3 regions of the Anaerobacillus sp. ABR4_321 genome follow, and region 3 is predicted to be linked to each of the others. Evidence: a T-box and tRNA genes for the amino acid it is inferred to sense, from the RefSeq annotation. Region 3 holds a T-box; the other regions hold tRNA genes.
What was found. A T-box is a leader RNA that pairs with one kind of tRNA and senses whether it is charged. The one in region 3 lies ahead of tyrS (tyrosine--tRNA ligase), so its partner is inferred to be a tRNA-Tyr.
Positions count from the first base shown of each region.

Region 1: it encodes a tRNA-Tyr, which carries the amino acid that the T-box ahead of tyrS (tyrosine--tRNA ligase) is inferred to sense. The anticodon was not compared.
Region 2: it encodes a tRNA-Tyr, which carries the amino acid that the T-box ahead of tyrS (tyrosine--tRNA ligase) is inferred to sense. The anticodon was not compared.

Region 1 covers NZ_JBSWTK010000001.1:2,369,173-2,379,204, forward strand. The annotation lists gene ACXADT_RS12300 (DNA alkylation repair protein) at 1-46, shown strand, start outside; gene ACXADT_RS12305 (hypothetical protein) at 101-604, shown strand; gene ACXADT_RS12310 (alpha/beta-type small acid-soluble spore protein) at 654-857, opposite strand; gene ACXADT_RS12315 (hypothetical protein) at 1,030-1,194, shown strand; gene ACXADT_RS12320 (D-alanyl-D-alanine carboxypeptidase family protein) at 1,357-2,559, shown strand; gene ACXADT_RS12325 (NAD(P)/FAD-dependent oxidoreductase) at 2,608-3,522, opposite strand; gene ACXADT_RS12330 (5' nucleotidase, NT5C type) at 3,533-4,075, opposite strand; gene ACXADT_RS12335 (YjcZ family sporulation protein) at 4,531-4,689, opposite strand; gene ACXADT_RS12340 (alanine/glycine:cation symporter family protein) at 4,796-6,175, opposite strand; gene ACXADT_RS12345 (spore coat protein) at 6,286-6,543, opposite strand; gene ACXADT_RS12350 (hypothetical protein) at 6,557-6,742, opposite strand; gene kynU (kynureninase) at 6,806-8,107, opposite strand; tRNA gene ACXADT_RS12360 (tRNA-Leu) at 8,251-8,335, shown strand; tRNA gene ACXADT_RS12365 (tRNA-Arg) at 8,344-8,420, shown strand; tRNA gene ACXADT_RS12370 (tRNA-Pro) at 8,443-8,519, shown strand; tRNA gene ACXADT_RS12375 (tRNA-Met) at 8,531-8,607, shown strand; tRNA gene ACXADT_RS12380 (tRNA-Tyr) at 8,622-8,706, shown strand; tRNA gene ACXADT_RS12385 (tRNA-Gln) at 8,710-8,784, shown strand; tRNA gene ACXADT_RS12390 (tRNA-Gly) at 8,789-8,862, shown strand; tRNA gene ACXADT_RS12395 (tRNA-Arg) at 8,946-9,019, shown strand; ZMP/ZTP riboswitch at 9,201-9,283, shown strand; gene ACXADT_RS12400 (bifunctional 5,10-methylenetetrahydrofolate dehydrogenase/5,10-methenyltetrahydrofolate cyclohydrolase) at 9,323-10,032, shown strand, end outside.
Region 2 covers NZ_JBSWTK010000001.1:487,326-497,357, reverse strand. The annotation lists rRNA gene ACXADT_RS02760 (23S ribosomal RNA) at 1-95, shown strand, start outside; rRNA gene rrf (5S ribosomal RNA) at 359-475, shown strand; tRNA gene ACXADT_RS02750 (tRNA-Asn) at 486-560, shown strand; tRNA gene ACXADT_RS02745 (tRNA-Thr) at 564-639, shown strand; tRNA gene ACXADT_RS02740 (tRNA-Glu) at 649-723, shown strand; tRNA gene ACXADT_RS02735 (tRNA-Val) at 859-934, shown strand; tRNA gene ACXADT_RS02730 (tRNA-Thr) at 1,018-1,093, shown strand; tRNA gene ACXADT_RS02725 (tRNA-Tyr) at 1,103-1,187, shown strand; tRNA gene ACXADT_RS02720 (tRNA-Lys) at 1,192-1,267, shown strand; tRNA gene ACXADT_RS02715 (tRNA-Gly) at 1,274-1,348, shown strand; tRNA gene ACXADT_RS02710 (tRNA-Gly) at 1,358-1,431, shown strand; tRNA gene ACXADT_RS02705 (tRNA-Ala) at 1,436-1,511, shown strand; gene rocF (arginase) at 1,730-2,632, shown strand; gene ACXADT_RS02695 (aspartyl-phosphate phosphatase Spo0E family protein) at 2,657-2,845, opposite strand; gene sigW (RNA polymerase sigma factor SigW) at 3,056-3,616, shown strand; gene ACXADT_RS02685 (anti-sigma factor family protein) at 3,636-4,259, shown strand; gene cdaA (diadenylate cyclase CdaA) at 4,441-5,259, shown strand; gene ACXADT_RS02675 (CdaR family protein) at 5,259-6,218, shown strand; gene glmM (phosphoglucosamine mutase) at 6,402-7,745, shown strand; gene glmS (glutamine--fructose-6-phosphate transaminase (isomerizing)) at 8,211-10,016, shown strand.
Region 3 covers NZ_JBSWTK010000001.1:4,015,736-4,025,767, forward strand. The annotation lists gene ACXADT_RS21070 (class I SAM-dependent methyltransferase) at 1-27, opposite strand, end outside; gene ACXADT_RS21075 (hypothetical protein) at 175-408, opposite strand; gene ACXADT_RS21080 (organic hydroperoxide resistance protein) at 589-1,008, opposite strand; gene ACXADT_RS21085 (GNAT family N-acetyltransferase) at 1,149-1,958, shown strand; gene ACXADT_RS21090 (YczE/YyaS/YitT family protein) at 1,982-2,575, opposite strand; gene ACXADT_RS21095 (FixH family protein) at 2,830-3,585, shown strand; gene tyrS (tyrosine--tRNA ligase) at 3,614-4,855, opposite strand; T-box leader at 4,910-5,130, opposite strand; gene hemH (ferrochelatase) at 5,308-6,240, opposite strand; gene ACXADT_RS21110 (hypothetical protein) at 6,424-6,771, opposite strand; gene ACXADT_RS21115 (hypothetical protein) at 6,945-7,130, shown strand; gene ACXADT_RS21120 (NAD-dependent epimerase/dehydratase family protein) at 7,306-8,454, shown strand; gene ACXADT_RS21125 (glycosyltransferase family 4 protein) at 8,482-9,627, shown strand; gene ACXADT_RS21130 (GtrA family protein) at 9,642-10,032, shown strand, end outside.

The DNA.
Region 1 (10,032 bases), 1.6 Mb from region 3:
CGAAGAAACATTTGTTCAATTTGCGCGATCGCACCCAAGAGGGTAATTGAGATACGCCTCCCAAAATCATGGTATAGTAGGTAGACTGGGAGGTTAGGATATGTTCGATCCAACAATTTATGAAAACGTAAAAGTTGTCCTTGAAGGTGAGTTATACGATCGAGATTTAGACGGTGAAATCACGATAACGAATCGTAGTGACCTTGTCGATCTCGCAACTCTATCAAGGACTTATATCGTAAGCTTCGAAGAAAACTCAACTGTTTTGAGTACGATCAATCTTCATGCGAGCCTTGAAAGTTTTAGTGCAGAGCAGCTTGAGCTCGATCATATCATGCCTGGGTGTGAATTGAAGCTATGTTTTGATCTAACGATGAGTAAAGAATCTAAGTGTGATGAGATTTACAAGATAATCAAAGAAATATGGGGAGATCGTCCATATGTTAATCAAACGCTATCTTATAAATATCGTCAGGAAGCAACGATTACGAACCGAGTTGAATTAGAATTCAATCGAAAAATAAACGAAGATCAAATAAGTGATCTCACTACCATTGTCGATTATACCATTCGAACTGCAGCAGAGTTATCGACTATAAAGTGAAAAAGGCGGATAGCATCCGCCTTTTTCTATCCATACTTTTCAGTTGATGTTAGTACTTTCCGCCGCCAAGCTGTTGTTCAGCCATTTGGACAAGACGCTTTGTGATTTCTCCTCCAACAGAACCGTTAGAACGAGAAGTGGAGTCAGGACCAAGCTGTACGCCAAATTCTCTTGCAATTTCATACTTCATTGAATCTAAAGCTTGTTGTACACCAGGGACTACCAAGTTATTTGAGCTATTGTTATTTGCCATGTTGTACACCTCCTTGCACCTTATCATGTACTTAGCGGCCTGAGGTTATCCAAAAATAGAAATGGTAGATAATGGTGTAACAAGAATAATATTTTGAATATTCAAAGGATTTTAACGAATTGGAGTCGAATAGTACATACTAGCTTGGTAACAGCATATTGGAGGGAAAAACATGGATCGGTTCATTCGAAAATCAGGTATTTATCAAAACCTTGAAAAACGAAGGTGGGAATATTGGCTCGTATTGACTGAAGAAAATAAGATTCTCGTTTCCTGGCTATGTTGGACAGCTCCTCAAGAGATCTATGAGCAGTGGAAGCTATCGAATGTATCTTGAAAGGGTAAAACTGATTTTAATTTAAAAATTTTAACACAATGATTGTTGTTCGCGTTCAAGTGTTTCTTTTATAATGGTATAGGTGAGTCTATTGTACTAGACAGTGGATGAGTCGAGTGTACGAACTCTTTTTAATACCATTTTAAAGAAAGAGGAGCTCCTATGATCGCAAAACAATGGTGGTTAATACTATTTTCCTTAACATTACTATTTAGTGTTTTTCCACAAACTACCTTAGCAGAAGAACCAAACATAACAAGTGAGACAGCAATACTTATCGATGGAAAAACAGGTCAAATTTTATATGAGAAAAACAGCGGTCAAGTCATGTACCCAGCTAGTATCACTAAGATCGTGACAGCGATCCTTGCTATCGAGTCTGGAAACTTAAATGATTCTGTAGAAGTTAGCAGCGAGGCTCGGCAAGTTGATGGAACGAGAGTGTACCTAGCTGAGGGAGAAACGGTTCCTTTAGAAAAGCTCGTTAAAGGGATGATGGTCAACTCAGGTAACGATGCTGCTGTGGCGATTGCGGAGCATTTAAGTGGCAGTGTCGATGCATTTGCTGAAGAAATGAATGCATTCGTTAAGGATGAGTTAAACCTTCAAGATACGAATTTTACGAATCCACATGGACTATTCAATGAAGAGCACGTAACGACAGCAAAAGATATGGCAAGAATTACTCAATATGCGATGCAGAACGATGAGTACCGTTCGATCGCCTCCTTAAAAGAGATGGAATGGAGTGGCGAAGAATGGGATACGACGCTTATCAATCACCATCGCTTGCTGTTAGATCATGATTACGTTACAGGTGGAAAAAATGGCTATGTCTCAAAGTCTGGATTCACACTCGTAACGAGTGCTGAACAAGATGAACGTGAATTGATCGCTGTAACGATGAAAGCGAATAGTAGCAATACAGCCTACCAAGATACACTTAAGCTGCTCAACTACGGATTCAATGCATTTACTCCAGTGGTGTATGAAGAAGGAAAGAAAATCGGAACGATCGGCGATACAGATTACATGCTATCGAAAGAATTAACACTTTTGAGAAACAACGATGAAGAAGTCGAATTAACGATTACGGACGATGGTGTCATGGAATCTAGTATAGGTTCGATCACCTCGTTATTAGATTCATCGCTCTTATCGGCGAAGTCTCTTAACGATTCCTCAACGCCTGTTGCTGATGTCGAGACTTCAGTCAATAAAACGAGTGGTGAGGATTCAACAAGTAATGAGTGGCTGAACCTTGCCATACTAGTCATCGGAATCGGGATGTTTATGGTTATCTTACTTGCTTTGATCGTGAGCAAGAAATCTTCTCACCGTAGAAGATCGCGATCGTTTCCTTAATCGCATCGAATAAGCCTGCAGTGTTACCTGCAGGCTTTTTCATATCGTTCACGTTGTACTTTCTAAATAAAGAGATAAGCTTTTTACAGCGGTCATGCCCTGACCTGTAGCAGACGATATACTCGACAATAGAGGTCGTGTACAAACATCGCCTACCGCATAAACGAAAGGTAACGATGTCTGACCCGTCTTATCGCACACAAGATAGCCTTCTTCATCTGATTCTAAACTGTCTAAGAAAAGGTGTGTGTTTGGTTCTACACCAATTCTAATAAAAACACCGTCTACTTGACTCTCATACGATCGTTCCTTCCTGTCATAGAACAATTGCTTATTCGAGCTATCGATCTTTGTCACCACCGCATCTGTTAAGACGTCGATCGAAGGGTGTGCTAATACCGGATCCCGAAATTCATTTCTAGCCCTAAACGTAGTGGAGCGATGAATCAATTGAACAGTCGCACCTGCTTCTGCAAGAAGAAGAGCACCTTCAAAAGCTCGATCGCCACCTCCGATGACTGCTACTTTCTTTCCCTTAAAGCGATCTCGGTCTCTCGTCGCAGAATACACTTCATTTCTGTCGATCATTTCCTGCTCGCCAGGTATGCTGAGTTTCTTTGGAGATGAACCAGTCGCGATAACTAATGATTGAAAGGCGTATGTGTGAGAAGTTGTGTGCAATAATTTGTTGATAAAATCAATCTTTTCGATCGCCACATCCGTACTTAGCTCGCAGCCTAGAGTTTTTACATGGTCGACTAATTGTTCTTGTAGTGCAACACCACTTTCCAACATGACAGCTGGATAATCAATGATTTTATTGTTGATCGAAAGGAGCTGCCCTCCTAGTTCCTTATTGGATTCTAACAACACATGATCCAGTCCTAAGCGCTTTGCCCATATAGCTGCAGAAATGCCTGCAGGTCCTCCTCCGATTATGATGAGATCTTTTTTTTGGAGCAACTTTTTTTCCTCACTTTCTAACAGAAAGCCAATTCTCGAATTCAAGCCAACTTTTTACACGCGGAACGTCAACATCTTTGTTGTACGGGTAATCCATGGCGATCGCCGTTCTACCAGTGTTTCGAAATGCTTCAAGGTTGTGGGGGGCATCGTCTAGTAGCAAGTCTCCGCGAATCATCTCTTTACGATGTGTAAAGATTAGGTTTCTCTTACCGATAAAGGGAAGGTGCTTTTCAACCCATAATTCTTTTTCAGTGTATGCGTATGTACGGCTACTTGTAACGATCAAGAGCTCATAACGTGAAGATAACCTCTCAAGCACTTCGATTGCGTTCGGGAGAGGAGTCAAAGAAAGAAACAAGCCTGGCTCGTCCAGATAATCATATATCTTTACACCACATTCTTCTTTAACGTAATCCTCTGATCTCCAGCATTTTAGTTTTTCAACATTTAAATTATCTTGGTAGTCACGGTTGTAGCGTTTATGCCATTCAGTCATTAAATCGCATATAACTGAATCCATATCGATCAATAACGTATTCAAACTTTTCACTTCCTTATACCTCGTTCTCATTTATCATATCAGTCCTTTGTATACCTTACAATTTATATAAAAAAGACAGGAAGTAATCCTGTCTTCCAGATCGTTGAAAGCTTAAAAAGTTGCGCTCCCTATAACGTAGGAGTTTGAATCCCTCTTGCTTTCCTGTGGACGAACGCTTGAGCCTCAAATCGGACAAGAACGGTCCGCTCTGAGTCTCAAACGCCCGTTGGACCACTGGAGTCAAGAGGGATTCACTCCTACTAGAATTCATTCTTACAAACGTTAAACTTTCCGACCAATTATGCTATGACATGTTTCTACTGTCATTTTGAGTCAGTTCATTCTTTGATTTACAAGTGGATAAATTATTTATGCGGAAAGAGAGCGTCTTGGAGCGTTTAACGAATTTCTCTTAAGACTTTCGCTACACTCTAAGAAGACAGGAGCGAATCCTGTCTTCTTCCTTAATATTTCACAAAAGCTGCGCCAACGATGATGAGTAAGATAAACAGTACGACGATTAAGGCAAAGCCGCTACCGTTGTTACAACAATAGTAAGGCATACTTGCTCCTGCCACCTGGTTGTATGGCTCATTTGGATATGGTGCATTTCCATAATTCATAGTTGTGATCCCCCTTAGTATCTCTTGCCCTATCACTATATGTATCCGTCTATAAATGATGTGGGCAAGAGCGGAGGGAAGAGGCAGTTTTTAGAAAAGTACCCAACTAGCCACTGAACGTATTGTCCTTACTACGTTGCTGTAAGAAGTTGTTTCGGTAGTCATCTGTAAGTTCTTTCACTTCCTTACTGAGGAATAAGATGGCGATGACGTTAGGGATAACAAAGAGTGCTAACGTGAGATCAACTAGCTCCCATACGAACTGAAGGCCACCGATTGCTCCGACAAATACGGCACAAATATAAACCACCCTCATCACCTTAGAAGCTTTAGACCCGTATAGGTATTCTGCTTGTTTCTCTCCATAGAAGATCAGGACACCGATGGTACTAATGACAAAGATGAGAAGAAGGGAGGATACGAAAATTGGGCCCCACGTTTCTCCCATCAAGCCAGCAAATGCGTCAGAGACCATATCCGATGCATTCGAAGGTTTCACATCCTTCCACGCTCCAGATAAGAGAACGGTGAAAGCTGTAATTGTGCAAAGAACGATCGTATCAATGAAGACACTAAATATTCCCCAAAGACCTTGTCGGCTAGGATGTGGCGTGTGAGCAGCGGAGTGTGCGATCGAAGCAGTTCCCATTCCAGCTTCGTTTGAATATAGTCCTCTCGCAAGACCCCAGCGGACTGCTGCAGCAAACCCAGCACCTGCAAAGCCACCTGCTGCAGAGATCGGTTGGAATGCATGGACAAAAATCAGTTTCATCACTTCAGGAAACTGGTCGATGTTGATCACCATCACACCGATAGCGCCTCCGATGTAGGTTAGGATCATAAATGGTACGATTTTCTCTGCAACAGATCCTATTCTTTTAATTCCTCCAAACACTACGATTGAAATAAGAATCATCAGAATGATACCCGTCAACCAGGTAGGGAGACCGAATGATCCTTCGGTTAAGGTAGAGATCGAGTTTGTTTGAACCATGACACCCGGTATAATTTCAATCATCAGACCGAATGCAAAGAGCCATGATGCGAATTTCCAGTTAAGTCCTTTACGTATGTAATACATTGGCCCACCAACATAAACCCCATCTTTGTTTTTTTCTCGATACTTGATACCCAACACGATCTCAGAGTATTTCGTCGACATACCGATGATGGCAACGACCCACATCCAAAAGATCGCGCCTGGTCCACCGAACGCAATCGCAACCGGTACGCCAACAATGTTTGTAGCTCCCGCAGTAGATGCTAGAGCAGATGTGAAAGCCTGAAATGGTGAGATTGTTCCATCGCCTTTGTTTTTTTCGAAAATTTTACCGATCGTATGTTTCAAGGTGTGGGGGAAGAAAATAATTTGAAAAAAGCCGAGTCGGATGGTTAAAAAAAGCCCTCCTCCTAAGAGTAAAATCATCATCGGATAGCCCCATATGAATCCCGAGAACTCCGAGATCGCATTAAGAATCGTTTCCATTCTAATCGCTCCCTACGAATATAGTGTATAACTTTAATATCCAAAAATAGGGAATGTGAAACTTAGTCTAAGGAACAATAAAAAAACAGCCGGTTTGACCCGGCTGTTTATTATTGAGGCTGTTGGCCGTTAAGCTGATTCTTAACGTGCTGTACTTCTTGCATCTGCGCAGGTGCTGCTGGCTGATAGTACCCTTTTTGTTTTGCGTAGTGATAAAGGTTATATTGTCTTTGTTCATCAGTATTTCTTATTTGTTGAAGCGTCTGACGCAGTTGCTCGTTATCACATTGTGAAATAACACTACCATAGTTGATCAGGCTTCCATTTAGAGCTGACAAGTAATCGTTGACCATATCCTTCTCATTCATTACTTTCTCCTCCTTAACCTAAAAAAGACATAAGCTGTTGTTTTGTATTTCTTGCATCTTGCGCATCTTTTTGCAGCATTTGCTTTAGTTCAGGACAAGTACAAGTTTGGGCATACGTATCAAGTTTATTTGCCAGCGTGTCGTGACCACCGATCATGTGGCGAAGGTTTTGCAACTCCAATTCATTCAACTGTTCCATAAAAGTCCCTCCTTCTATTGAATCAATCTTAATATTGAATGTTGAGGGACTTTTTATACGCGTTTACGCGATGATGTTTCGATTGTTTGTGAATTGCTCATACTCTTTAGTAGCCATGATTTCTTCTAATATATGTACAACGTTCCACACATCTTCAAACGACGTATATAACGAGATCGGTGCAAGACGAATGACGTTTGGAGCTCGAAAGTCAGGAATTACGCCTTTGTTTTTTAACGCTTTGCAAATTCTAGCAGCTTCGTTATGTTCTAAACAAACATGGCCACCACGGCGATGGTCCTCTGCAGGGTTTGCTATAGTGAAGCCAAAGCGATTCAGTTTTAAAGCCGTTAACTCCATTAAGTACTTCGTGAGCTTTAACGATTTTTCTCGAATTTGTTCAATGCCGGCTTCAGAAAAAATTTCTAACGAACCAATCAATGAAGCCATGCTGAAAATATGAGGTGTCCCGATTTGAAATGCTCCAGCGGTTTGTGCATGATCAAGGTCATGACTCATATCGAATTGAACGTCTTTCTTCGAGCTGAACCAACCTGCAAGGCCTGGTTTCTTTCCTAGGTGTTTTTCATGGACATAAAGACCGCCGACACCACCAGGGCCACTGTTTAAGTATTTGTACGTGCACCACACCGCGAAGTCAACGCCCCATTCGTGTAAGTGATGAGGGATGACACCGACGGAATGTGCAAGGTCGAACCCTATTATGATGTCTTTATCATTTGCTGCTCGCGTTATTTTTTTGATGTCGAGTAATTGACCGCTACGATACAAGACAGAAGGGAGGAGGACTAGTGCGACTTCGCTTGTCATCTCCTTAATAATGTCGTCTTCATAAATCGTACGACCATCTGAACTTTGTACCTGAATGAGATGTTCGTCTGGTGATAATCCGTGAAGCTCTAGCTGTGCTTTTATTGCATAGATATCTGAAGGGAAAGTGAGTGAATCAGCGATGATCTTCGTTTTCTTATCATTTGGCTTGTAAAAAGTTGTTAGCATTTGATGGAGGTTAGTGGTGATCGAACCTGTTGTGATTGTTTCGTCTTCTTTTGCTCCGATAAGGGGCGCAGTCATCTTGCCAAGCATTTCTGCCATATAAAACCATGGTTGCTCCGCGTCTGTCCAACCATTGATTCCATGCGTTTTCCAATCGTCAATCGATTGGAGTAGAGAAGCTTCAGCTCGTTTTGAGAGAAGGCCAAGTGAATTGCCATCCATGTAAATGGAATGGTCCGGAGTATAAAACTCATTTTTGAAGTGGCGTAGAGGGTCTTTTTCGTCTAGCTCTTTTGCATAATAAATGGACTGTGGTACACTCAATTTACTCAGCTCCTTTAGTATCATAATCGTATGGTAAAGAATGAGAAGCTGTCAACGCTTACATAGCCCGATATGAAAAAACTAAATGTTTTTTTGAAATAATGATTGACGTGTTTTGGCTTAGGGTGTTATTATATTAATTGTCGCTGAAACGGAACAAACCACATGCGGGTGTGGCGGAATTGGCAGACGCGCTAGACTTAGGATCTAGTGTCTTACGACGTGGGGGTTCGAGTCCCTTCACCCGCACCAGAATAGATGCGCCCGTAGCTCAATTGGATAGAGCGTCTGACTACGGATCAGAAGGTTAGGGGTTCGACTCCTCTCGGGCGCGCCATTACATAACATAGCGATGAAATCGGGAAGTAGCTCAGCTTGGCAGAGCACTTGGTTTGGGACCAAGGGGTCGCAGGTTCAAATCCTGTCTTCCCGACCATCACATAGCGTGGCGGTGTAGCTCAGCTGGCTAGAGCGTACGGTTCATACCCGTGAGGTCGGGGGTTCGATCCCCTCCGCCGCTACCATATAATTAAATAGTGGAGGGGTAGCGAAGTGGCTAAACGCGGCGGACTGTAAATCCGCTCCCTCAGGGTTCGGCGGTTCGAATCCGTCCCCCTCCACCATTTTGGGCTATAGCCAAGCGGTAAGGCAACGGATTTTGATTCCGTCATGCGCTGGTTCGAATCCAGCTAGCCCAGCCATTTTGCGGGTGTAGTTTAGTGGTAAAACCTCAGCCTTCCAAGCTGATGTCGTGGGTTCGATTCCCATCACCCGCTCCATTACATAATTTTAATTAAGACTTTTCCAAGAATGGAAAACGTGGTATACTAACTTTCAGTTATCGTATCACACATACTACCATGCGCCTTTAGCTCAGCTGGATAGAGCAACAGCCTTCTAAGCTGTGGGTCAGAGGTTCGAATCCTCTAAGGCGCGTATCTCAAAACCTCTGAGTGGTTACACCACTCGGAGGTTTTATTTTGTGAGTGAAGATAATGACGAGGAGTTCAAAAAGGCGAACATTCACGTAAAAAATGAACTTATTATTAATTTTTACGTATATTCGCACTCGTATCTCTTGATTTTCCAGCTTAATGTGCTACTATATCCGTAGAAACCTTATTGCAGTAACTGACGACAAATGTGGAAGTAACCACAAGGGAGCTGTAATGGATAAAGCCGGTCGTCTGGGCGAAGAAATAGTGATATTTCTTAACACTGTCTAGGAGGAATCAGTTCATGTCAGAATCCAAATTATTAGATGGAAAAGCAGTTGCAAATCGTGTGAAAGAACAGCTTAAAGAAAGAGTGGAAGCACTTAAAACACAAGGTGTTACGCCCAGCCTCGCAACGATTCTTGTTGGAGATGATCCTTCCTCTGAAACGTACGTGCGTATGAAGGGAAATGCATGTGAACGTATAGGGATCGTATCAAAGAAGATTCATCTGCCAGAGGAAACAACCACCGAAACGTTGCTTGAAACCATAGAAGGACTGAACCGCGATGATGCTGTCCATGGTATTTTGCTTCAGCATCCTGTGCCGTCTCAAATCGACGAACGCCTTGCATTTGAGACGATCGCCATCGAGAAAGACGTCGATGGGGTGACAAGTGAAGGGTACGGACAGACTGCTCTAGGGTTTGGTACATACCCATCTTGTACACCTGCAGCAATTATGAAGATTATGGAAGACTATGACATTAATCCTGAAGGTAAGCATGCGGTCGTTGTAGGAAGAAGTCCTATTCTTGGAAAGCCCGTTGGTGCACTTCTTTTAAATGAAAATGCTACAGTCACGACTTGTCATTCGAGAACTGTTAACTTGGCAAAACATGTTAGTCAAGCTGACATCGTAGTTGCCGCTGTAGGAAAGCCAGAGTTCATCAAGGGTGAATGGATCAAAGAAGGAGCGATCGTCCTCGATGCTGGTTACAACAAAGGCAATAT
Region 2 (10,032 bases), 3.5 Mb from region 3:
AAGATCCCTCAGAGATGATGAGGTTGATAGGTTCGGGGTGGAAGCGTGGCGACACGTGGAGCTGACGAATACTAATCGATCGAGGGCTTAACCAAACGAAAAGTAAAGCAGGCTTGGTCATATTCAGAGACCATTGGAGCTCTTGAACAGAAGGCGTTTTCCGCCTGAAGTGAAAGAGTGAAATGGGCAAGAATATAGCCTGCGGCACTAGACATCGCGAAAAATGTTATTGGAATACGTTGCGAGTGCTATCTAGTTTTCAGGGAATAAAAAAAATTCCTTGATTTTCTTTCAAGCATATAGTAATATATATCTTGTCCTTGGTTAAACACTTTGTGGTGGATCAACCATTGATTAGTCTGGTGATGAAGGCGAAGAGGTCACACCCGTTCCCATGCCGAACACGGAAGTTAAGCTCTTCAGCGCCGATGGTAGTTGGGGGCTCTCCCCCTGCAAGAGTAGGACGTCGCCAGGCTTGTCATTATTCCACAGTAGCTCAGTGGTAGAGCAATCGGCTGTTAACCGATCGGTCGTAGGTTCGAATCCTACCTGTGGAGCCATTTGCTTCCATAGCTCAGCAGGTAGAGCACTTCCATGGTAAGGAAGGGGTCATCGGTTCGAATCCGGTTGGAAGCTCCAAGACAACATGGCCCGTTGGTCAAGCGGTTAAGACACCGCCCTTTCACGGCGGTAACACGGGTTCGAATCCCGTACGGGTCACCATTTTCAAAGAAGCTTACGGGCTTCTCACCCAAGGGTTCCCCCGCAAGATGCAATCTCAAGAAGATTCGCAGCGGGACTAGCTAACGCGTCGGAATCCCGTACGAGTCACCAACTTAATTTATTGTTTTACTCTGTGGAGGATTAGCTCAGCTGGGAGAGCATCTGCCTTACAAGCAGAGGGTCGGCGGTTCGAGCCCGTCATCCTCCACCATTTCATTTATAATGAAGATTACATTCTCAGGAGTACTCTAAACAGAGTGCACTGTTTTTTGTTTGTAAGTTCAGATATACTTCGCCGGTCTAGCTCAATTGGTAGAGCAACTGACTTGTAATCAGTAGGTTGGGGGTTCAAGTCCTCTGGCCGGCACCATCTATTTGTGGAGGGGTAGCGAAGTGGCTAAACGCGGCGGACTGTAAATCCGCTCCCTCAGGGTTCGGCGGTTCGAATCCGTCCCCCTCCACCATTTAGAGCCATTAGCTCAGTTGGTAGAGCATCTGACTTTTAATCAGAGGGTCGAAGGTTCGAGTCCTTCATGGCTCACCATTTTTCGCGGAAGTAGTTCAGTGGTAGAACACCACCTTGCCAAGGTGGGGGTCGCGGGTTCGAATCCCGTCTTCCGCTCCAATATCATATGCGGGTGTAGTTTAGTGGTAAAACCTCAGCCTTCCAAGCTGATGTCGTGGGTTCGATTCCCATCACCCGCTCCATAATGGGGCCTTAGCTCAGCTGGGAGAGCGCCTGCCTTGCACGCAGGAGGTCAGCGGTTCGATCCCGCTAGGCTCCACCATTTATCCTTATATATCGGTATAAGGTTTTTTTTATGTCTAAATTTCCTCAACTATTAAACCTCTTCTCGGAATTACTTCTCCTCTTGTACTTATAAATATCCGAAAATTCGTAGAAATGTTGTCATGACATGAATACTTATTCAAAAAACTGTCCAGTTGAGTCATTAAAAACGGAATGGTTACAATATAGGTAGACATAACTCTAGGAGGACGAGATATGAATAATCAACTATCGATAATTGGAGTACCTATGGATTTAGGTCAAATGAGACGTGGGGTCGATATGGGACCAAGCGCAATAAGGTACGCAGGAATTGTAGAACGATTAGAGAAACTGAATTATGATATAGAAGATCTTGGAGATATTGAAATCGGTAGACCTGAGCAACGTCCAGAGAATCAAGACCATCAGTTAAAGAATCTAAAAGAAGTTGCAGATGCTAGTGAAAAGCTTGCTTCAAGGGTTAACGAAGTGATTGAACGTAAGCGCTTCCCGCTCGTATTTGGAGGAGATCATAGTATCGCAATTGGTACACTCGCAGGAGTTTCGCAGAGCTATAATAATCTTGGTGTGATTTGGTACGATGCTCATGGAGATTTAAATACTGCTGATACATCACCATCCGGTAATATCCATGGTATGCCGCTTGCGGTGAGTCTAGGTATTGGCGATGAGTCGTTAACAGGAATCGCAGGTTACAGTCCAAAGATTAAACCTGAGAACATCGTCATTATCGGAGCTCGTTCTCTTGATGAAGGTGAGCGAGTGTTGATAGAGGAAAAAGGAATCAAAGTGTTTACGATGCATGAAATCGATCGATTGGGAATGACAAAAGTGATGGAAGAAGCAATTGCCCATGTGTCCAATGGCACAGATGGTGTTCATCTAAGTCTTGATCTTGATGGACTAGATCCTCACGATGCACCAGGTGTTGGTACACCAGTTCTTGGAGGAATCAGCTATCGTGAGAGCCACCTCGCTATGGAGATGCTTGCGGAATCCGATATCCTTACTTCTGCTGAGTTCGTTGAAGTGAATCCTATTTTGGATGAGAAGAATAAGACAGCAACAGTAGCTGTTGCACTGATGGGATCTTTATTCGGAGAAAAATTAAAATAACATGATTAACGGCTCTCTAAGAAGTTAGAGAGCCGCTGTTTTATTATTTTTACATTCATCGTATTTATTCAGTAGGTTATCAAGATAAGTGCTGATTTCTACTATTTCTGAGGAACTTAATGGCTGCTTTCTTGCTAAGAGATTCATCTTCTTACGAGAGTCTTCAATTTCCTTAAGTAAAATTTCTTTTTCCCGCCCCTTTGCAAAATCCATTTGCAGACCATCCCTTTCATTCATTTTCCTCTATATACCCGATATGTATGGATTGAAAACCTCTTTTTTAGAAATATATGTATTTTGGTTATTAATAAAGTTTTCTCGTGCTAAAATAGGGGAGGATAAAAAAATTATAAAAAAAACGAAACTTTATTTTTCCTGGAACGTATTGAATAATAGCCGCAGGGAATAGCGGGGGTTGGATATATGGATGCCATTGTAAAAAGAATAATAGTACAAGTAAGGAAAGGGGACCACAATGCTTTTGGTGAGCTTGTGGAGCTCTATAAGGATCGTGTTTTTGCACTTACTTACCGAATGCTTGGTAACCGTCAAGAAGCTGAAGACGTGGCGCAGGAGGCATTTATTCGAGCTTATACAAACATTGATCGCTATCAAATCGATCGGAAGTTCTCAACATGGTTATATCGCATTGCAACAAATTTGGCGATCGATCGAATGAGAAAGAAGAAGCCGGATTATTACCTTGATGCTGAAGTCTCCGGCACTGATGGCCTAACGATGTACTCACAAGTAGCTGCTACTGATCAATTGCCTGATGATGAAGTTGTTTCTCTTGAAGCACAAGAGGGTATTCATCAAGCGATATTAAGTCTTCCTTTGAAGTATCGTTCTGCTATTACACTTAAGTATATTCAAGAGCTTTCACTAAAAGAGATTAGTGAAATTCTTGAATTACCAGTCGGTACTGTGAAGACCCGTATCCACCGTGGGAGAGAAGCACTTAGAAAGAAGTTACGTGAGTGATGTGAAAGGGGGAGAAACTATGAAATGCCCTGAAGAAATTGTACGAATGATGCATGACGTACTTGATGATGAAGCAACGAAAGAAGAACAACTTACGGTGCAAAACCATTTAAAAACCTGTGCTGACTGTAAGCACCATTATGATGAACTTAAAAAAACGGAATCATTTCTCCTCAGCACGCCTTCTCTTAAGGCACCCGATGGTTTTACATCAAAGGTAATGCAGCAACTTCCTCAAGAAAAGAAGACCGTTTGGATTAAGAGATGGATGAAATCTCATCCGCTGATGGCAGCTGCAGTTCTCTTTCTAGTATTAATGGCAGGATCAGTATATTCTTCATGGACGAGTGAAGATCAAATGACAGCATTATCTGGTAATCTGACGTTTGATAAGGAAACAAATACGGTTATCGTTCCGGAAGGTGAAGTAATAAAAGGAGATTTAACTGTTAAGAACCGCAATCTTGAAATCGAGGGGAAAGTCGAAGGTGATGTTCTCGTTATTAATGGAGAGCAATATATGGCTTCTGCGGGTCAAGTAACAGGGGAGATCGAGGAAGTCGATCATATTCTTGATTGGACATGGTATCACTTAAGACAAGTATTTATAGATATTGGTGATGTGTTTTCATCTGATAAGTAATCACACTTAAAACCGCTCTTAACCGAGCGGTTTTTTGTCGATTTTAAATCGATTTGAACAAACACGGTTGACTTTGAACATACTAAAAATATGATATAATTAAAAAGTTACCAACGTTTTCAAGATGTGTAACGGTTAGGAACCACAGGCTAAATTCACTATGTTTGGAGGAAGAGCCGTGCTGCCTGTTGCTAATGTGAATGTACTTGACTACATAACAGAAATTATAGATATTTTGCTAGTTACTTATGTGATTTATAAAATTATCATGTTGATTCGAGGGACTAAGGCTGTTCAGCTTTTAAAAGGAATCACCGTTATTATTGCGGCATGGTTTTTGAGTAGCTTCTTTGAACTTAATACGCTGCATTGGATTCTGGAGCGGGTGGTGCTTTACGGATTACTCGCGATCATCATCATTTTCCAGCCAGAACTAAGACGGGCATTAGAACAGCTTGGTAGAGGTCGATTGTTCACTCGTTCTGCAGTAGAGGAAGAAGAAACGAACAAAATGATCGAAGCGATTATCAAATCTACCTCTTATATGGGGAAGAGACGCATCGGTGCATTAATCTCGATCGAAAGAGAAACGGGGTTAAACGATTATGTAGAAACTGGTATTCAGATGAATGCAAAATTAACTTCTGAGCTTCTCATCAACATCTTTATACCGAATACTCCGCTTCATGATGGAGCTGTTATTTTAAAGAAGGACGAAATTTTGGCAGCTGCCTGCTATCTCCCATTGTCTGAGAGCCCCTTCATTTCGAAAGAACTCGGGACGAGACATAGGGCAGCATTAGGAATAAGTGAAGTGACGGACAGCTTGACTCTTGTTGTTTCTGAAGAAACTGGTAGTATTTCACTCGCTAAAAATGGAGAGCTTCATCGAAATGTATCAGAGGAGGTACTTCGCGACCTACTCACTGGAGAACTCAATACGGCTGTTACGAAGAACGATACTTCCAATCGTTGGAGTAGTTGGAGGGGGAAAAAATAATGGACAAGTTGCTGACAAGTAATTGGTTTGTCAAGATTATCTCGTTTCTTCTTGCCCTCATGCTCTATACTATTGTTGCTATGCCAGACGCTTCAACTTCTGGAGGGGATGGATTGCTCAATCCTGAGGGAGACTCCTATCCTATATCTGATATGAAGCTAGAAGTGCTTTATGATGAAGAAGAAGTCGTCGTTTCCGAACTGCCAGAAACGGTAGACGTGATCGTAGAGGGTAGAACTGATGGAGTAATGATCTCTAGGATGACCAATAAAGAGGTTTACGTCGATCTCCGCAATCTGACTCCTGGACAGCACCTTGTGACGGTTAAACATCGAGATTTCCCTGAGAACGTCGATGTAACGATTGATCCAGCGAGAGTCTCTGTAACGATCGAAGAAAAGAAATCGAACACGTATCAAGCTGGAATCAATCTGTTGAAAGCAGAAGAACTGCCTGAAGGCTACCAAGCTGAAAACCCTGTTGTCACTCCTGAAACAGTAACCGTAACAGGTGGATCTTCAAAACTCGAACAAGTAGCATTTGTAAGAGGATACGTTGATGTGAGTAATGCAAAGGAAGCGATTAACGCTCGGGTTACGCTCAACGTGTACGATGGAAATATGGACGAGATCCAAGGGCTTACGATCGAGCCGGCTATCGTGGATGTCGAAGTGCCGATAAGTAACCCATCTAAGAAGGTTCCTGTTGAAGTAGAGCAAGAAGGCGAGCTTCCTGAGGGATTAAGCATTTCTTCAATTACGGTCGAACCAAAAGAAGTAGCTGTGTTCGGACCGCTAGAATCGCTTGAGAAATTAGAAGTATTGAATGGGGCATCGATCGATCTTTCGGAGATTACAGAAGATACGACGGTGGAGCTTGATGTGCCTGTACCTGATGGAATGACGAAAGTAGAACCACAAAAGGTTAAGGTGAAAATCGTATTGAGTGATGAAGGATAAAAAGCATTTGATGATATACCCATAAAAGGTAGGGGGCCAACGGATGGTCTTACTGCAACCGTTGCTCATATTTTTTGCGGCTTTATGAGGTATATCTTGCATCCTTGTCAACAAAAGCTGCTTTTATGATATAAAATCGTTAACACATAACTGAACTGCGCGATACAAAGGAGAGAAATTACGATGGGTAAATATTTTGGAACCGATGGTGTTAGAGGTGTCGCAAATACTGAATTAACACCAGAGCTTGCATTTAAATTAGGACGTTTTGGTGGGCATGTACTAACGAAAGGCGCTGAAAAGCCAAAGATTTTAATTGGTCGAGATACACGAATTTCAGGGTACATGCTAGAAGGTGCGCTTGTAGCTGGGCTACTATCGATCGGAGCGGAAGTCATGCGATTAGGTGTGATTTCCACACCAGGTGTCGCCCACTTAACAAAAGCTCTTAGTGCTCAAGCAGGTGTCATGATTTCGGCATCTCACAACCCGGTAGGTGACAACGGTATTAAGTTCTTCGGACCAGATGGGTTTAAACTTTTAGATGTACAAGAAGAAGAGATCGAGGCACTTATCGATAGTGATGAAGATACGGTTCCTCGCCCTACAGGTGAAGATCTTGGAATTGTTAGTGATTATTTTGAGGGCTGTCAGAAGTACCTACAATACTTAAAACAAACAATCGATGAAGATTTCTCTGGCCTTCATATCGCGCTCGACTGTGCTCATGGTGCAACTTCTTCGCTAGCACCTCACCTGTTTGCTGATTTAGAAGCGGATATCTCAACGATTGGTACGAACCCTACAGGGACAAACATTAATGCTGGCGTAGGCTCTACACATCCTGAGGCACTAGCAGAATTCATGAAGGATAAGAACGCAGATCTTGGCTTAGCGTTTGATGGAGATGGTGATCGTCTTATTGCGATCGATGAGAATGGAGAGATCGTTGATGGCGATCAGATCATGTTTATTTGTGCGAAGTTCATGAAAGAGCAAAAGAATCTTCGTCATGATACGGTTGTTTCAACCGTCATGAGTAATCTTGGTTTCCACAAAGGGATGGAAGAAGCGGGAATTACTTCTCTCAAAACAAAAGTTGGCGATCGCTACGTGATGGAAGAAATGCGTAAGGAAGGGTATAACCTTGGCGGTGAGCAGTCCGGCCATATTATCTTCCTCGATTACATCACAACAGGAGATGGCATGTTATCCGCACTTCAGTTAGCGAATATCATGAAAGTGACACAGAAGCCATTGTCTGAGCTTGCAGCTGAAATGAAGAAGTACCCTCAATCGCTTGTGAATGTTAGAGTGACTGACAAAACAAAGGTTGATTCAAACGAACGTATTCAGGAGACGATCCAACAAGTTGAGAGCGATATGAACGGTGAAGGACGTATCCTAGTACGCCCATCGGGAACAGAGCCTCTCGTACGTGTAATGGCTGAAGCACCTACAAAAGAACTTTGTGATGAGTATGTACAACGTGTCGTATCGATGGTTGAGGAAGAACTAGGAGCGTAATCGACACAAAAATGGATTTAGTACGAATGGTATGCGTGTGTAGCACACAACAAGCTATACATGCATACCTTTTATTATTTAAAAGAAAACTACTAGTAAATCGGACGGAACTAATTTTCGTTTTTTGAAAAAAAAGGATTGACCATTATTTTACATCTAATGTATTATTGTAGTTATGTTTAATCCTATTCAAGAAGGGAAAGTGAGGGAAGCGGGTTTATTAATTCGATAAGCGCCTGGACTGCTCTCGAGCGGTAGAGAACAGTTGACGAGGAAGAGGTTCATCGAACATCGGCGGATACCTCTCGATTGCTCACCACAATCGTACGGTTTTGCGTTAAAACAGGAAGGTGACTTTCTGTACAAAACCAAAACCTTGGTGAAGAAACGTACTTGATAATCGGAAAAGAAGGGGCAGGTCTGCCCCGAGGTACACCTGTTCCTTCAACTGAAGGAGGACTTTTTATGTGTGGTATTGTTGGATATATTGGAAATAAAGATGCTAGAGAAATCTTATTGCGTGGGCTAGAAAAACTTGAGTATCGTGGTTATGATTCAGCCGGTATCGCTCTTCTTAATAACGAAGGCTTGCACCTTACGAAAGAAAAGGGGCGTATTGCAGATCTTCGTAAACAAGTTGATGAGAGCGTAGAAGCGACTACTGGAATTGGACATACACGTTGGGCAACACACGGTGAACCAAGTCAAATAAACGCACACCCGCATCAAAGTGCATCAGAACGTTTTACGCTCGTGCATAATGGTGTAATTGAGAACTATCAACAAATCAAACGCAACTTCTTATCCGAAACTGAATTCGTTAGTGCTACTGACACTGAAGTCGTGGTACAACTGATTGAGACATTTGTAGTAAAGCACAACATGCAAGTAGAAGAGGCATTTCATCAAGTGCTTCAAGAACTTCACGGTTCTTACGCACTAGCACTGATCGATAATGAAAATCCTGACACGTTATTTGTTGCAAAGAACAAAAGCCCGCTTCTAGTAGGAGTAGGTGATGAATTTAACGTGATCGCAAGTGATTCGATGGCGATGCTTCAAGTAACGAATGAATTCATCGAATTGATGGATGAAGAGGTCGTTCTTGTAACGCGTGATTCAATCACGATCAAAGATATGGATGGAAAAACGGTTGAACGTGAGCCATTCACTGCTGAAATCGATGCAAGCGATATTGAAAAGGGTACGTACCCGCACTATATGCTTAAAGAAATCGACGAGCAGCCGTTTGCAATCCGAAATATCATCACGAAATATAAAGATGAAAATGACAACATCAAGCTAGATGAAGATATTCGAAACGCTGTTAAGGATTCGGATCGAATCTACATCATTGCTTGCGGAACAAGTTACAATGCTGGTCTTGTTGGAAAGCAGCTTATCGAGAACATCGCTCAAGTTCCTGTTGAAACGCATATTGCGAGTGAGTTCCTCTACAATATGCCACTCGTTTCAAAAAATCCACTATTCATCTTTATTTCACAAAGTGGTGAAACGGCAGATAGTCGTGGCGTTCTTGTAAACGTGAAGAAAAAAGGCTACAAGTCACTCACGATTACAAACGTTCCTGGATCAACGCTTTCACGTGAAGCAGATTACACGCTTCACACACATGCGGGTCCTGAGATCGCTGTAGCATCGACAAAAGCTTATACAGCTCAGATGGCGGTATTAACCATTCTTGCGGTTGATACGGCACAAGCTAAAGGCATTAAGCTTGATTTCGATCCTCTTCAGGAATTAGGAATTGTAGCAAATGCAATTGAATCGATCGTCGATCAGAAAGAAAAGATTGAAGCGGTAGCTCGTGAATTCCTTTCTGTAACGCGTAATGCATTCTTCATCGGTCGTGGCGTAGACTACTATGTATGTCTAGAAGCTGCACTTAAACTAAAAGAAATCTCTTACATCCAGGCTGAAGGATTCGCTGGAGGAGAGCTTAAGCATGGTACGATTGCACTGATTGAAAAAGGTACGCCTGTTATTGCGATCGCAACTCAGAAGCACGTGAACGGAAGCATCCGCTCAAACGTTGAAGAAGTAGTTGCTCGTGGCGCGTCTCCTTGTATCGTAACGACGAAGAGTCTTGAAGAGGAAAACGACTCAATCGTAATCGATGAAGTGCATGAGCACTTAACACCACTTGTTTCTGTAGTACCACTACAACTGCTTGCTTATTATGCAGCACTTCACCGTGAATGTGATGTTGATAAGCCAAGAAACCTTGCTAAATCTGTAACTGTAGAATAAATAGAAGCGTCCGTTA
Region 3 (10,032 bases):
ATCTCCTGTAGCGTTCGTAACCTTCATAAACACGCCTCCATTTACATTTCCTTAGTAAACCTCCTTCGACAAACTCCCGCACTCCCCCTTTTCGGAGAACAAAAAAAATCGACCAGTGGTCGATTTTGATAACTAAGAAATGGTCTAAGACCTGTCCCTCCAAAGAGGTCATATTTAGACTTGCATATGAATATTCTGCTTTGGAAGAGATGGCCGGTTTAATTTGAAAGAAGGGTCTCCGAACTCCATTGCTTCTAGAATCTGCTCTTCAGAAAATCCTGTCATCTGTGACAGCTTCCGAATATCGACATTCTTTTGAGTCAGGCTTTTAGACTTCTTCACAGCTGTTTCTATTTGATACAGCACCACTGAATACCTGTGGTTGAACGTACCCACGGATTGCTTCACGGCTCTTTCCCCTTTCAACTAAAATAACCTGTACTCCTGGAGGAAGCAGGGCTTACCGATTGCTTACCCTTTAGAATACAAACTAAACTGGGTAATTATGTCTGTTTCTCTTTTTTACCTAACGTCTAATTGAACAAAAGAAAGGCTACCGAGTACACTCGATAGCCTGTTACCAGATGGTTAGACCGCTTTTGCGTTAATTTCTACATCGATGTTTCCACGAGTTGCTTTTGAATAAGGGCACACTTTGTGGGCCTCCTTCGTAAGCATATCAGCATCTTCCTGACTAACACCTTTCACTTCTACGTTCAGTGTTACTCCAATTTTGAAACCACCGTCTGATTCATCTTTTAAGAAACTAACTTCAGCTGTTGTCTTCGATTCGATTTCTTTCTTATTATTCGATGCGACAAGATTCAACGCGCCATCATAGCAAGCAGAGTATGTTGCTGCAAACAGCTGCTCTGGATTCGTACCCTTTTCATCAGAGTTCTCTGTCGGCATCACAAGATTCATATCGATTAAACCATCAGAAGATTTTACAGTTCCTTGACGGCCGCCTTCAGCAGTTGCCTTTGAAGTGAATAGTACTTTACTCATCGAACATCATCTCCTTATATAAGTATACATGGTGTATTTACCTCTACGAAGGCACTCTTAAACTATCATGAGAAAATGATTTACATTTTTCAAATCTTCTGTAAAATAGTTCCTTAAAGAAGGAAAAGGAGGCCGGAGTGATGATTAGAAGATTAACGGAAGCGGACCATAAGGCATGTATTTCATTATTAACGCCGTATGCTGCTGAAAACTTATTTATTCTTGGAGATATCGAAGCATTCGGTTATGACCAACCCTTTCAAAAATTATGGGGCGACTTTTCTAGTAAAGGAGAATTGCGGGCTGTTCTCTTAAAATATGAGAAAAATTACATCCCTTTTGCTTCGAACGAGTTTGATGCTGCTGGTTTCGCATCCATCATTTCAGAGGATCAAGACTTTCTTATGGTATCTGGTTTAGAGCGGGTTACAGAACAGGTGGAAGCCCACATTACGCACCCTGTTAAATCAAAGAGAAAAATGTATTATGCTAAGTGTGATAATGTTGAAAAGCTCTCACTAACAAACTTAGAAGATGTAAGAATAGCTACTACAGAAGATATTCCTAGCATTCACGACCTTCATAACGCGATCGATGAATTCAATTCTTCTGAAACAGTAGAAGAAAAACAGAGAAATCTAGACAAAGGGATTTCTAGAACCTACTATATGACGATCGATGGACAGGTCGTTACAGCTGCCTCCACTGCCGCAGAAAACTCTCAATCTGCCATGATCGTAGGAGTATGTACGCGCCCTGGCTTTAAACGTAAAGGATATGCAACGAAATGTATGATGAAGCTATGCTATGACGTTTTAACAGAAGGCAAAGACCTCTGCCTCTTTTATGATAATCCTGAAGCTGGTAACATCTACAAACGCATCGGATTTCGTGAGATTGAAAAATGGACGATGTCTACCTTTGAAACAAAATTTGCAATGAAACTATAAAAAGCGGTCCTTAGAGACCGCTTTTATGATGGAGTGAACCTCAATTTGCGAATGGCTTTTGCACTTACTGGAGTAAAGAGGTGTATCAAAACACCCATGAAAAGGGCATTTAACACTGTACCCACCCCGATAGGCCCATTGAAGAAGAACGCTAGGATAACGAGAAAAATACTGATCAATGCTCTTGAATACGGCAAGGTAACCCCAGTTAAATCTTTCACAACAAACATTATTCGATCAATGGGGATTGGAGCAAAGTTCGATTGTAAATAAACCGCGATACCGAGACCACTCAGCAGCAAACCTAATAGTAAAAGGAGACTTTGTTCGACGACACTTGTCGGCATCACGTTATTTCCTAATAGATGCATCCATACGTCGATCCCTATCCCAGTGACTAAGGAGGTCAATAACGCAAGAAGCTCAGGCTTTCTTCGCTCTGCAATTGCATTAAAGAGTACCATGCATCCACCGATGATTACTTCCCAGCTTCCAATCGATAAGCCTACCGTTTTATATAACCCGACAAGAAGTGCATCGAATGGGGATGTTCCAAGCTTTGAAATGACTGAGAGCGAGATCCCTAAAGTAAGTAACCCTAATCCTGTCACATAAATAGCAAAACGTTTTCACATACTAGCCCCTCCCCTTCGTGTATTTTGATTCCTTATATCCTATCAACCTCTATTTCTACTTTCAACTAATTCACACCTCATCACTCTTTGTCATCAAGTCGACACAACTCCAACTCACAAACACTTGAGAACCTCTACCATCTTTTCTACTATTAGTAGTGAGAAGCTTGTTTGCCTAACCCTTTGTTTGGCAATAATGAAGCTTTACATACGTTTTCAATGAAGGGATGTCTTATATGAAAAAAGTAAGTATGCTCATGCTGTTACTCATTCTCGTGCTTGCAGCTTGCGGGCAGAACAATAGCAACGATACAGAGGAAAGTGGAACGGCCGATCCTCAACCGATAGATGTTGTCTTAGATACGCCTGAAACTGCCAAAACAGGTGAGGAACTCACATTTAGCGCTACCGTTACGCAAGCTGATGAAAAAGTTGAAGACGCAAACGAAGTGATGTTTGAAGTATGGAAAGAAGGCGACAAAGACAATAGCGAAATGATAGAAGCCACTCACGATGGTGAAGGTGTCTACACTGTAAAGAAAACGATCGATGAAGATGGAACGTACGTTGTGCAATCACATGTAACTGCAAGAGACCTACATACGATGCCAAAGAGCAAAGTGAAAGTTGGTTCTGAGGACGCATCAGAAAATCATGAAGATCATGAAAGTCATGAAGAACACGCCCACCACGGGGATGCTGTTTCGTTTCACTTGATGAAGCCAGATACCATTAAGGCAAATGAAGAAATTTCATTAACAACTCATCTTCAAAAAGATAATCAACCTTTAACAGATGCTTCGATTCGATTTGAAATTTCTAAAACTGGTGAAGAAAAAGCACAGTGGATTGAGACAGAGGAAACAAAAGATGGTGAGTATCAAGGAACTGTTACGTTAGAAGAAGCTGGAGAGTACACTGTAACGATTCATGCTGAAAATGATGAAGGCTTACATGAACATACAGAAGAAAGCCTAACTGTGACTGAATAAATGAAATCCCCCTTATATGGGGGATTTTTTATAGCGTTATTTTTTTGACTTTTCGTTTTCCAACTTGAACGATCATACCGTCTTTGACCGTCACGACTGCAGAACTATCCGTAACCTTTTGTTGATCGATTTTGATTCCGCCATTCTTCACCATACGTCTCGCTTCACTCGTAGATGGGAGCATTCCGAGTGCTACTATGAGAGCTGGCACACTTGTCTTTTCATCTCCACTCCACTTCACTTCTTCAATATCAGAAGGAAGCTGGTTTTGTTGAAATACATTCTTAAACTGCTCTTCCGCCATCAGAGCTTCATCTTTCCCATGGAACATCGTGACGATGGTTTTAGCAAGATGCATTTTCGCTTCCTTAGGGTGCAGGGTTCCATCTTTGAGCTTTGTTCGAATCGAAACCTTTTCCTCTAGTTCAAGATCTGTGATGAGTTCGACGTACTTTGAAATGAGTTCATCTGGTATCGACATCGCTTTTCCATACATGTCTGTCGGCTTCTCTGCAATCCCGATGTAATTCCCCTTGGACTTCGACATTTTCTCTACGCCGTCTAATCCTTCTAATAGCGGCATCGTCAACACTACCTGTTTTTCTTTTCCAAATTGATCCTGTAAATGCCTTCCCATCAAAACGTTAAAGTATTGATCGGTTCCGCCTAGCTCGATGTCACTTTCTAGATGCACGGAATCATACCCTTGCATAAGAGGGTAAAAGAATTCGTGTAGAGATACCGGCTTACCTGCATTTATTCTCTTCTCGAAATCATCTCGCTCGATCAATCTAGCGACAGTAATCTTACCTGCTAGTTCGATGACATCTTCGAATTTTAGTTCCGAAAGCCATGATGCATTATAAAAAAGCTCTACTTTGCTTCGATCGATTACCTTTCCAAATTGATCGAGGTAGGTTTGCGCATTCCTCTTTACTTCTTCATCCGTTAACTGTACCCTCGCCGCCGATTTTCCAGTCGGATCACCGATCTTACCAGTAAAATCTCCGATGATAAGCTGAATGATGTGTCCATTTTCTTGAAACTGACGGAGTTTATTTAAAACGACAGTATGTCCGATATGGACATCTGGTGCTGATGGATCTAGGCCTAGTTTTACTTTCAACGGGCGGCCTGTGATGATCGATTTTGCAATCTTTTCCTTCAGTTCATCCAAAGGAACGACTTCGCTCGTTCCGTGAGTATAGACCGCATACTGCCTTTCCATTTCCTTTCGTTGTTCATTCGTTAACTTCTCGATCATGCCCATTCCTTTCGACCTCCTGTTTTCATTTTATGCAAAAAAGCCACGCCCCTACATCTAAGTAGGGACGTGGCTTATCACGCGGTACCACCCTGATTAAAGACACTCGTGTCTTTCAGCTCAATTACGATAACGGAATTCACCGTTTCTGACTACTACGTTGTTCATCAGAAAGACTCTGAGGGGTAATTCACGAATACGCTGTACCAGTTCGCACCGACCACTGGTTCTCTGACACTACACATCGTATAACGCTACTGCATCCTCTTCTTCGCCTGTTTCATTTATTTTAATAACTTTAGCTTCAATAAAAGGTATTGTCAATTGTTTTATTTATAGAAAGATGAAACAGTACGTACTCGCTTTACCATAACCTTTAAATAACACCAAGCTTTGAATACGAATATTACTATTCTTGCCGAACATAAAAAACAGCGGTCTAAGACCGCTGCCTCTCATTATTGATTCAATTGCTTTAGAACCACTGTTGCCATCGCATCGATAAACTCATCTTTTGCGTTCGGCATTTCTGGTCGATAGTAGTTTGCACCGATCTCATCTGTCACGACTTTACATTCATAGTCATTGTCGAATAGCACTTCTAGATGATCAGCTACGAAACCTACAGGTGCGTACACAAACGACGTGTAGCCGTGGTTTTCGTGTAAGTCTCTCGTAAGATCTTGTACGTCAGGTCCAATCCACGGATCCGGCGTATTCCCTTCACTCTGCCAGCCGATCGCAACGTTCTTAACTCCTGACTGTTCTACAATTAGATCAGCTGTTTCTTTTAACTGATCTGGATATGGATCGCCGTTAGCGATGATTTTTTCTGGAAGGCTATGAGCAGATACGATTAGGACTGCCTTCTCTCGCTCTTCATCAGACATGCCATCAAAGATCGCTTTGATGCGTTTAGCCCAGTAGGAAATAAACTTCGGCTCGTCGTACCAGCTCTCTACAGATGTAATCGTTGGTCCACCAATTTTCTCTGCTTCTTCTTTCGCACGTCCATTGTATGACTTGATGCTGAACGTTGAGAAATGTGGTGCTAGTACTATACTTACTGCTTCTTCGATGCCATCTTCATGCATCTGCTGAACTGCATCTTCAACGAAAGGCTCGATATGTTTTAAACCGATATATACTTTAAATTCGATCTCATCCTGAATTTCATTCAGATGAGCACCTAGTCCGTAAGCTTGGTCCTCAGTAATTTTAGCAAGAGGTGAAATACCACCGATCGCTTTATAACGATCTTTTAAATCTTGAAGCTGTTCGTCGGCTGGTTTTCTACCTCTACGAATGTGTGTATAATACCGTTCAATATCTTCTTCTTTGTATGGCGTACCGTATGCCATCACAAGAAGACCCATTGTTTTCTTTGCCATGTATGTGTTCCCCTTCCAAATTTAAGGATTACATTGAATATCTAGTTATAATGATTATCGTCTAGTTTGAAGTATACCCTTTTTCAGCAATCGATTCAAAGGGAATAACATATTCTAAATGGTAACGTTTTGTGTCGTTACATAGTAAAGGGAATCAGGCTATAGCCTAACTCCCTTTCATCCTTACCTTTCCATCGCTCCGTTATGCTTTGTAACGATTTCTCGGAGCTCTGTATCATCATCTTCTGAGGTTTCAAAAGATAGCACATAGTTGAAGTGCTTCTCATTATGTTCAGGATCTGCATTCTCCTCTTGCTTACCTGTTGGAGTTTCGTTGGAGAAAAACAAATCGTTGTTTGCGCCAGCTTCTGTTGCGGACCCTTGACCTGAATCCGGGGCGTCGACCGATAGATCCTTATCCTCTTTAATCTCCTCCACTGAAGCACTAGTGACAGAATAATTCTTCATATCTTCCTTTGCACTTTCTGCTTCGTTCTCCGTTGGAAAATAGGCTTGTAATGTTTTACTCATCTCTATCGACTCCTTTTTGTTTGGCTCACTGTAACTTGATTCCCGTTACAAAGAAGTCTTAATCATTCAAAACAAGCCGCCTTTCTAAATTTCCTTTTCAAACGAAATATCGTGATTAATCTCCCTTCAACTAACATAAACTACCGCTATTCCATACACATAGGAGGATCAATATGAAAAAGAGTAAACTCAATCGTGAGGACGAATACAAAAAGGGGCATGATGAGGTAAACGTTGATGAAGCGATCAATGAAGCCTTTTATTCCGAGAAGCAGAAGAACGATTCTACTCCAACTTCTTATCTAAACAACAACACAGCAGCCATCGATGTAACGGGCAATAAGGATGAAGACCGTTAACAAACCGTCTCACTCTCAGATTTCCTCCATCATTCAACTGAAATTAACTGATTTTCTTAAAATTTTCGTAAATTAGGGGTCCTTAGTTGAATCAGTACATGATGAGTGCTATCGTAAATTGTGATATAGCAAGCATTTCAGTACAAAATTGACCATTGTGATGGGGGTAAAATCTATGAGAATTATTGTTGCAGGTGGAGATGGTTTTTGCGGATGGCCAACAGCGCTTTACTTATCTAAACAAGGACACGATGTAACGATCCTAGATAACATGGTTCGCCGCAAGTGGGATGAAGAACTCCGCTCAAACTCTTTAACACCGATTCTAACTCTAGAAGAACGGGTAAAACTTTGGGAAGAAAAGAGTGGCAACCGCATCAATATTTATGACTGTGATTTAATGCATTACGATTTTCTTAAAGAGATCTTCAAACAAGTACAGCCAGAAGCATTCGTTCATTTTGCTGAACAGCGCTCTGCTCCATACTCTATGATCGACAGAGAACATGCGGTATTCACTCAGACGAATAACGTCGTTGGCAATTTGAACGTACTATATGCGATTAAAGAAGTCACACCTGATTGTCATTTAATAAAATTGGGCACAATGGGCGAATACGGTCAGCCTAACATTGATATTGAAGAAGGATACATAAAGATCGAACACAAAGGGCGCGAAGACGTTCTTCCATTTCCAAAACAGCCAGGCTCGTTCTATCACCTTTCAAAAGTCCATGATAGTCATAACATCCAATTTGCCTGCAAAATTTGGGGAATCAGAGCAACTGATCTGAACCAAGGTATCGTGTATGGCCTTCATACAGATGAAGCTGACATGGATGAAGGTTTGATCAATCGCCTTGATTATGACGGCGTGTTTGGAACCGCATTGAACCGGTTCATCATCCAAGCAGCGATCGGCCATAACTTAACGGTCTACGGTTCCGGGAAACAAACAAGAGCATTCCTTAACATTCAAGATACGATCCGCTGCGTTGAAATCGCTGCAGAGAACCCTGCTGACAAAGGGGAGTTCCGCGTCTTCAACCAGTTTACAGAAGAGTTCTCTGTCCTAGAACTAGCTGAAAAAGTACAGCGTGTGGCAGAAGCGAAAGGACTTAATATTTCGATCGATCACCTGGAAAATCCGCGTGTCGAGAAGGAAGAACACTATTATCATGCGGTTAACACGAACCTGATCGACCTAGGTCTTGAACCATGCTTATTAACAGATGAGCACATTTCAAATACGCTCGATACTGCGCTTAAATACAAAGATAGAGTGTTAAAAGAAAATGTACTTCCGAACGTTACTTGGAAGTAAGTCGAAGACTAAACGAGAGGTGTAACTATGAAAATATCCATCGTCACTGAAACATTCCTCCCCTCCACAGATGGGGTCGTAACACGATTGCGTGCTTCAATCGATTATTTAATCGATCAAGGACATGAAATCCAGGTTATTGCTCCAGATTTAGGGGTACGAAGCTATAGGAATATTCGTTTCGATGGGGTTAAGCCTCGTACCTTTTTCTTGTACAAGCACCGAAAGTTTGGAATGCCGACGCGATTGATCAAAACATACCTTGAAGACTTTAACCCTGACCTTGTTCACGTCGTGAATCCCGCATTCATGGGGTATTCAGGTATTAAATATGGGAAGAAGCTCGGGGTTCCTCTTATCGCTTCCTATCATACGCATGCTCCAAAATATGCTGATTACTACAATGTACCGTGGGCGGAGCCCCTTCTATGGTGGCATTTTCGAAGAATGCACAATCAAGCAGACTTAAACCTCTGTACATCAAAAGCTATCTTAGAAGAACTCAATGAGCAAAACTTCTATAACGTTCAATTATGGAAACGAGGCGTCGATACAGAAAGGTTTAACCCGAAACTCCGTAATCAGGAAATGAGAGAGCGGTTAACGAACGGAAACGCTGATAAAACGCTTCTCCTCTTTGTTGGACGCCTCGCATTTGAGAAAGAAATCGATACATTGATTCCGATGTTGGAGGAAAAGCAAGACGCTCACCTTGCGATCATTGGGGACGGTCCGTACAGAGAAGAGCTTGAGAAGAACTTCTCTCACTTAAGCAATGTGACATTCACAGGCTTTATGCATGGTGAAGAGCTTGCAACGGCCTACGCTTCCTCAGATGCGTTCATGTTCCCATCAACAACTGAAACATTGGGACTTGTGATTTTAGAAGCGATGGCGAGTGGTCTTCCTGTCATCGCAGCAGAGTCGGGTCCGACGAACGAACAAGTAGAAGACGGAGAAACAGGTCTTCTTTATCAATCTGGTAAAGATGGGAACTTAACAAGTACCATCTCCAGACTAGAGGAAGACGACCTTCTCAAACGCATGTCAAAACAAGCCTTTTCTCATTCAAGAGCTTTCGGCTGGCACGGTCCTGCTCAGCAGCTTCTCGATATCTACGAATCAGCACTAGATCTTGGTCAGGAGCAAGAAGGACAGCAGGCGATCCAATAGATAGAGGTTAAATTATGAAACAGAGTCAAATAGGCAAAGGTTCAAAGCAGGTAATAAGCTTTAGTGCGATTGGCATCATGAATGCTCTCGTGGATATTGGCGCACTCAACCTGCTCATGCTGTTGTTTCCAACAGATGATCGAATCCAGCTCATTTTCTACAACACAATTGCATATACACTCGCGATCACAAACAGCTACTTTTGGAATGCGAAGCTAACCTTCCCTTCCAAAGCCATTCATGACCGAAAACAGGTCATCCTGTTTTTAGTACAAGCCGTGATCGCTCTTGGAGTCAGTAACCTCGTATTCTATGGTGCTCTGTTTCTGTTTGACCTCAAATGGCTCTCGTTCCCAAACTATATCGAACGGAATATCGCAAAAGGGCTCGCGATGTTTCTTTCTT